One region of the Methylobacterium sp. J-072 genome, then DNA from elsewhere that is predicted to be linked to it. Evidence: predicted binding sites of a transcription regulator. Region 1 holds the regulator's gene; the other holds the start of a gene.
The links. The regulator HrcA, encoded in region 1, represses chaperone genes, less so after heat shock. The targets are predictions, from matches to a motif close to GTTAGCACTCNCNNNNNGNGAGTGCTAAC.
Positions count from the first base shown of each region.

Region 2: a site for HrcA is predicted at 1,845-1,873, ahead of groES (co-chaperone GroES). Genes of this name have one in related genera too.

Region 1 covers NZ_JAKSYK010000026.1:57,969-61,774, forward strand. The annotation lists gene MKK67_RS01890 (methyl-accepting chemotaxis protein) at 1-1,343, shown strand, start outside; gene hrcA (heat-inducible transcriptional repressor HrcA) at 1,353-2,408, opposite strand; gene rph (ribonuclease PH) at 2,575-3,288, shown strand; gene rdgB (RdgB/HAM1 family non-canonical purine NTP pyrophosphatase) at 3,285-3,806, shown strand, end outside.
Region 2 covers NZ_JAKSYK010000192.1:172,061-175,866, forward strand. The annotation lists gene MKK67_RS24565 (methyl-accepting chemotaxis protein) at 1-549, opposite strand, end outside; gene MKK67_RS24570 (CorA family divalent cation transporter) at 746-1,732, opposite strand; gene groES (co-chaperone GroES) at 1,944-2,234, shown strand; gene groL (chaperonin GroEL) at 2,307-3,806, shown strand, end outside.

The sequences.
Region 1 (3,806 bases):
TTCATCCGCGCGCCGAGTTGATCGGCAAGCCGCTGTCGGAACTGCTCTCCGGGCCGCTGCCAAAGATCGGCGAGCAGGTGTCCGAGACCCGCGAGGGCGATCGGGCGACGCTCACGGTCTTCGCCCGCGTCCCCAACCTGCCGGCCTCTATCGACTGGTTCGTCGCTCTCTCGGTCGACAAGGCCGCGGCCTTCGCGCCGGTCGATCGTCTGGCCCTCCTGCTGGCGGCGGCGACGCTCATCGCGCTGCTGGTGCTCGGTCTCGTGGTCGGCCGGCTGATGACCGTCACCGTGTCGCGTCCGTTGAACCGCCTCGTCGAAGCGCTGCAGCGCATGAGCCAGGGTGAAATCGATGCCGAGATCGCCGAGGCCAAGCGCAGCGACGAGATCGGCCTGGTCGGCCGCGCGGTCGAGAGCATCAAGGCGCTGGTCGCCCGGAAGGCCCGCGACGAGGCCGAGGCGAAGCGTGTTGCCGACGAAGCCGCCGCGGCCGAGCGCAAGCGCGCGATGATCGCGCTCGCCGACGGCTTCGAGCGGGCGGTGGGCAGCATCGTCGGCATGGTCTCATCCTCCGCCACCGAGCTGGAGGCGACGGCGCAGACCCTGACGGCGAGCGCGACCCAGGCGGCGGCGCAATCGACCAGCGTCGCGTCAGCGGCCGAGGAGGCCGCCACCAACGTCCGCACCGTCGCAGCCGCCGCCCAGCAACTCGGCAGCAGCGTGCAGGAGATCGCAGGGCAGGTCGAAGGCTCGGCGAGCCTCGCCCAAGCGGCGGTCGGCGAGGCGGACCAGACCGGACAACTGGTGCAGGAACTGGCCCAGGCGGTGTCCAAGATCGGCGATGCGGTCGGGCTGATCTCCACCATCGCGGCCCAGACCAACCTCCTGGCCCTGAACGCGACGATCGAGGCGGCGCGCGCCGGCGAGGCGGGCCGTGGCTTTGCCGTCGTCGCCTCCGAAGTGAAGGAACTGGCCGCGCAGACCGCCCGGGCGACGGAGGAGATTACCGGCCTGATCGGCCGGATCCAGGGCTCGACCGATCACGCCGCCCAGGCGATCGGCGGCATCGTCACGCGCATCCGCGACCTCAACCAGGTGACCGGCGCGGTGGCGGCTGCGGTGGAACAGCAGGGCGCGGCCACCCAGGAAATCGTCCGCAATGTCGGCCAGGCCGCCGGCGGGACGGACGAGGTCACCACCAACATCACCGGCGTCGCCGACGCGGCCGAGCAGACCGGCGCGGCGGCCCATCAGGTGCTGGCCGCGGCCTCCGAATTGTCGCGGCAATCGGCGCAGCTCACCCGGGAGGTCGCCGGGTTTCTGCACACCGTCCGGGCCGCCTGAGCCGGGCTATCATCGCCCGCCGTCGAGAAGCTTCGAGACCACGCGAGCGGTGTAGTCGACCATCGGCACGATGCGGGCGTAGTTCAGCCGCGTCGGGCCGATCACCCCGACGACGCCGACGATCTTCTGCGACCCGTCCCGGAACGGCGCCGCGATCAGCGACGAGCCGGACAGCGAGAACAGCTTGTTCTCCGAGCCGATGAAGATCCGCACGCCCTCGCCGCCCTCGGCCCGGGCCAGGAGGTCGATGACGTCCTTCTGGGTCTCCAGGTCGTTGAACAGCAGGCGGATGCGTTCGAGATCCTCGACGGCGCGCAGGTCGTCGAGCAGGTTCGCCTGGCCGCGCACGATCAGCTGGCGGGCCTCGCTCGGGCCCACCGGGGTCGCCAGGCCGGCATCGACCAGGCGCTCGGTCAGCGCGTCGAGCTCCCGCTTCATCGCGGTGCGTCCGGCCTCGATTTCGGCTCGCAGGGTCCCGAGGGTGCGGCCGTGCAGGCGGGCGTTGAGGAAATTCGTCGCTTCCTGGAGCGCGCCGGCGGGTAGGCCCGGCGGCAGGTCGACCAGCCGGTTCTCCACCGAGCCGTCATCCGAGACCAGCACCACCAGGGCCCGGGCCGGATCGAGGCGGACGAACTCGATATGCTTGAGGTGCACGTTCGCCTTGGTGGTCAGCACCACGCCGGCCCCGCGGGAGATGCCCGACAGCATGGTCGAGGCTGCGGCCAGCGCCGAATCGAAGGTGTGCCCGGAGGCGGCGGCGCGCATCTCCGCCTCGATCCGGGCCTGCTCCTCCTGGCCGACATCGCCGAGTTCGAGCATGGCGTCGACGAAGAAGCGCAGGCCGAGCTCGGTCGGCAGGCGGCCGGCCGAGGTGTGGGGCGCGAAGATCAGGCCGGAATGCTCCAGATCCGCCATGACGTTGCGGATCGAGGCCGGCGACAGCGCCATGGGAAGGATGCGCGCCAGGTTGCGCGATCCCACCGGCTCGCCAGTCGTGAGGTAGCTCTCGACGATCTGCCGGAAGATCTCGCGGGCGCGCTCGTTGAGGGCGGCGAGAGCCTGCATCGAAGGATCGAGCGGAAAGGGGGTGTTCGGGTCGGTCACGCGGTCATCCTGTCGTGCGATCATGTCCGCCCGGTGTCCGGGGAGCAATCCTTGCGGCGATGCTTGCCCGCGCCGGCCCGGCGGCCTAAGAGCCCGGCCCTCACTCTCTCATCAGAAAGGGCCCGCGATGAGGCCTTCGAAGCGCGCCGCCGACGAGCTGCGGCCCGTCACCCTGGAGCGCGCGGTCTCGCGCTACGCCGAGGGCTCGTGCCTGGTCAGCTTCGGCAACACCCGCGTGCTCTGCACCGCCTCCCTCGAGGAGCGCGGTCCCCCGTGGCTGCGCGGCTCCGGCAAGGGCTGGATCACGGCCGAGTATGCCATGTTGCCGCGCGCGACGCACGACCGGACCCGGCGCGAGATCAACTCGGGCAAGCCCTCGGGCCGCACCCAGGAGATCCAGCGCCTGATCGGCCGCTCGCTCCGGGCGGTGACGAACCTCCCCGCTATGGGCGAGCGCCAGGTTACGGTCGATTGCGACGTGATCCAGGCCGATGGCGGCACTCGCACCGCCGCGATCACCGGCGCCTGGGTCGCACTCTACGATTGTTTCGCCTGGATGCGCACCCGCTCGATCATCTCGGTGGACCCGCTGCGCGACCATGTCGCCGCCGTGTCCTGCGGCCTGTACAAGAACACGCCCGTGCTCGACCTCGACTATGCCGAGGATTCGGCAGCCGAGACCGACGCCAACTTCGTGCTGACCGGCAGGGGCGGCATCGTCGAGGTGCAAGGCACCGCCGAGATGGAGCCGTTCTCCGAAGAGCAGCTCCTCGAATTGCTGCGTCTCGCCCGCGCCGGTACCGACCGGCTTGTGGCGCTCCAGAAGGAGGCGATCGCGTGAGCCCACAGCGGAGCGGCAACCGCAGGCTGACCGGCAAGGTGGTTATCGCCACCCACAATGCCGGCAAGCTCACGGAGATGCGCGAACTCCTGGCGCCGTTCGGGATCGAGGCGGTCTCGGCCGGCGAGCTCGGCCTGCCCGAGCCCGACGAGACCGGCACGATGTTCTCCGAGAACGCCGCCATCAAGGCGCATGCCGCCGCCAAGGCGACCGGGCTGCCGGCCTTCGCCGATGATTCCGGCCTGTGCGTCGACGCGCTCGACGGGGCGCCGGGCATCTTCTCCGCCCGCTGGGCCGGCCCGGCCAAGGACTTTTCCGGCGCGATGGCGCGGATTTTTTCGGAGCTGGAACAGCGCGCGGCGACGAACCGGAAGGCGCATTTCGTCTCCGCCCTCGTGCTCGCCTGGCCGGACGGCCACACCGAGCTGTTCGAGGGCCGCGTGTTCGGCGCGCTCGTTCCGCCGCGTGGCGAGGCCGGCTTCGGCTACGATCCGATCTTCCAGCCGGACGGTCATGAC
Region 2 (3,806 bases), on a different contig from region 1:
CGAATGGTCGAGCATCTGATCGACCTTGATCGGCAGATACTGCTCGAGCGGCCCGAGGGTCCGGCGCGAGGTGGCATTCAGGTAATTGATCTTGAACTCGTTGCGCGGATCGGCCGTCATCACCGCGACCGGCATATTGTCGATCATCGACATCAGGCGGTCGATCTGGTTCTTCTTGGCCGAGATGTCGGAGGCGAACTTGACCACCTTCACCGGCTGGCCGCGGGCGTCGAGGATGGGATTGTAGGTCGCTTCCAGCCAGACCTCCGCGCCATCCTTGCCGAGTCGCAGGAACTCGCCGGTGACGTAGTGGCCGCCTTTCAGCTTCGCCCAGAACTCCGCGTATTCAGTGCTCTGAGCATAGGCGGCATCGACGAAAATACGATGATGCTTGTCGTGTACATCCGCCAAGGAGTACTTCATCAGATCCAGAAAATTCTGGTTTGCGGCGATGACCTTGCCGTCCATCGAAAATTCGATGATCGCCAGCGATCGATCCAGGGCGTCCAGCTTGGCCTGCGACTCGCTATATACGGATCTTTTGAACATTTTAGTGCCCACGCTGCTCGATTAAGCACGTATCCGAGACGGCGTTAATTTTCGACTAATTTGGCGGCGTTTCGATAGTTTCCGCAATATTGGATACGCAGAAAGATATTCAATCCGAAGATCTATAGCCGATGAAACGTGTATTTGGTTCTTGACCCTTCAATCACTTGGACCGGTCTGTATTGATTGGCGAATATCAGAACCACCCGCGTATCCGGAAATAAACGATCGGCGCCAGAGCGCTGAATAAGATCAGACCGAGGGCGTAGGGATAGCCGTAGGCCCAGTCCAGCTCCGGCATGTGCTTGAAATTCATGCCGTACATCGACGCGATCAGCGTCGGCGGCACGCCCACCACCGACACGACCGTGAGCACGCGGAAAACGTTGTTCTGCTCGATGTTGATGAGCCCCAGCGTCGCGTCGAGGAGGAACTGGACGTTCTCTGCAAGCCGCGTCTCGAACTCGTCCAGGGAGTCGATATCCCGCCGGATCGTCTCGAAGCGTCCGTCCTCGGGCAACCCCAGGCCGTCGCAGGCGGCCGACACGAACGGCACGATTCGCTCCAGCCCGAGCAGGCTGGCGCGGATCTTACCCAAGACCTTTCCGCGGTTGCTGATCCCGCGCAGGATCCGCCGCAGCGCCAGATCGCGGCGGCGCGGCGGCGGGCTCTCCAGCCGTCGCCGGTTCGCGCCGCGCACGTCGAAGTCGAAGATTCGGGTGGAGAGCTGGTCGAGTTCGGTGGCCATGTCCTCCAGGGCGTCGGCGAGGCTGTCGACCAGCTCTTCCAGGATCACCAGGAAGATCTCGCTCGGGGTCACGCTGCCGTCGCCGTCGGCGATCCGCTTCTCGGAGGAGTCGATCGCGCGCAGGTCGTGGAACCGGATGGTGACGAGGTGGTCCTTCGACAGGAGAAAACCCAGCGGCTTCAGCTGCGAGTCGCTGCGCTCGAAGGTGATCATCGGCGTCGACAGCGACAGGCCGCCCTTCACCCGCCGCAGCCGGCTGGAGGATTCCACCTCCGACAGGGCGGCCCGAGAGGGCACGCGCAGGCCCGTCGCGGCCTCGACGGCGGCGGCCTCCTCGGAACTCGGATCTTTGAGGTCGAGCCAGACGGCGTTGCCGGGGATCGGGCCGCCCGGGTCGGGCGTCACCGCGCCCTCGGGTCCGTGCAGGCTCAGCATGAAAACGCGTTATCCATGGGGGAAAATGGGGCCGATGCCCCGTCATCGCACGGTCGCGGGCGGGTGCGACAGCATTGACTCGAAACCGCGCGAGGGCTATCTCGCCGCCGTCATTGGCACTCGCCAAGACAGAGTGCTAACAGTCCGGCTCGGAGGCGGCCTCGCCGGCCGCATCAACGCCAACTGCAGACTTGAAGCAAGAGGGCAGCTCATGAAGTTCCGTCCGCTGCACGACCGCGTGGTCGTTCGTCGCATCGAGAGCGAGGAGAAGACCAAGGGCGGCATCATCATTCCGGATACCGCCAAGGAGAAGCCGCAAGAGGGCGAGATCGTCGCCGTCGGGCCCGGCGCGCGCGACGAGCAGGGCCGCGTCAACGCGCTCGACGTCAAGGCCGGCGACCGCGTCCTGTTCGGCAAGTGGTCCGGCACCGAGGTCAAGATCGACGGTCAGGACCTCCTGATCATGAAGGAATCCGACATCATGGGCGTCGTCGCCCTCTGATCGGATCACCCGTCCCAGCCCTTTGAGGCCGTCCGAGGCCTTGGGGTTCAATCCAACCACAAGAGGCAAACCATGGCAGCGAAAGACGTTCGTTTCTCCGCCGACGCCCGCGATAAGATGCTGCGCGGCGTCGACATCCTCGCCGACGCGGTGAAGGTGACGCTGGGCCCGAAGGGCCGCAACGTCGTGATCGAGAAGAGCTTCGGCGCCCCGCGCATCACCAAGGACGGCGTCACCGTCGCCAAGGAGATCGAGCTCGCCGACAAGTTCGAGAACATGGGCGCCCAGATGGTGCGCGAAGTGGCCTCGAAGACCAACGACATCGCCGGTGACGGCACCACCACCGCGACCGTGCTGGCCCAGGCGATCGTCCGCGAGGGCGCCAAGTACGTCGCCGCCGGCATCAACCCGATGGATCTGAAGCGCGGCATCGACCTCGCCACCGCCGCCGCCGTGAAGGACATCGTCGCCCGCGCCAAGAAGGTCTCGACCTCCGACGAGGTCGCCCAGGTCGGCACGATCTCCGCCAATGGCGACAAGGAGATTGGCGAGATGATCGCCCACGCCATGCAGAAGGTCGGCAACGAGGGCGTGATCACGGTCGAGGAGGCCAAGACCGCCGAGACCGAGCTCGACGTCGTCGAGGGCATGCAGTTCGACCGTGGTTATCTCTCCCCGTACTTCATCACCAACGCGGAGAAGATGGTCGCCGAGCTCGAGGATCCGTACATCCTGATCCACGAGAAGAAGCTGTCCTCGCTGCAGGCGATGCTGCCGGTGCTCGAGGCCGTGGTCCAGACCGGCAAGCCGCTGCTGATCATCGCCGAGGACATCGAGGGCGAGGCGCTCGCCACCCTCGTCGTCAACAAGCTCCGCGGCGGCCTGAAGGTCGCGGCCGTGAAGGCGCCGGGCTTCGGTGATCGCCGCAAGGCGATGCTGGAAGACATCGCGATCCTCACGAAGGGCCAGATGATCGCCGAGGATCTCGGCATCAAGCTCGAGAACGTGACGCTCACGATGCTCGGCCGCGCCAAGCGGGTGCGGATCGAGAAGGAGACCACCACGATCATCGACGGCGTCGGCGAGAAGGCGGACATCGAGGGCCGGATCTCGCAGATCAAGGCGCAGATCGAGGAGACCACCTCGGATTACGACCGCGAGAAGCTCCAGGAGCGTCTGGCCAAGCTCGCGGGCGGCGTCGCGGTGATCCGCGTCGGCGGCGCGACCGAGGTCGAGGTCAAGGAGAAGAAGGACCGCGTCGACGACGCCCTCAACGCCACCCGCGCTGCGGTGGAAGAGGGTATCGTCCCGGGCGGCGGCACCGCGCTGCTGCGCGCCAAGAAGGCGGTCGCCGAGCTGAAGTCCGACGTTCCGGACGTCCAGGCCGGCATCAAGATCGTGCTGAAGGCCCTTGAGGCGCCGATCCGTCAGATTGCCCAGAACGCGGGCGTCGAAGGCTCGATCGTCGTCGGCAAGATCACCGACAACACCTCTTCGGAGACCTACGGCTTCAACGCCCAGACCGAAGAGTATGTCGACATGATCCAGGCCGGCATCGTCGACCCGGCCAAG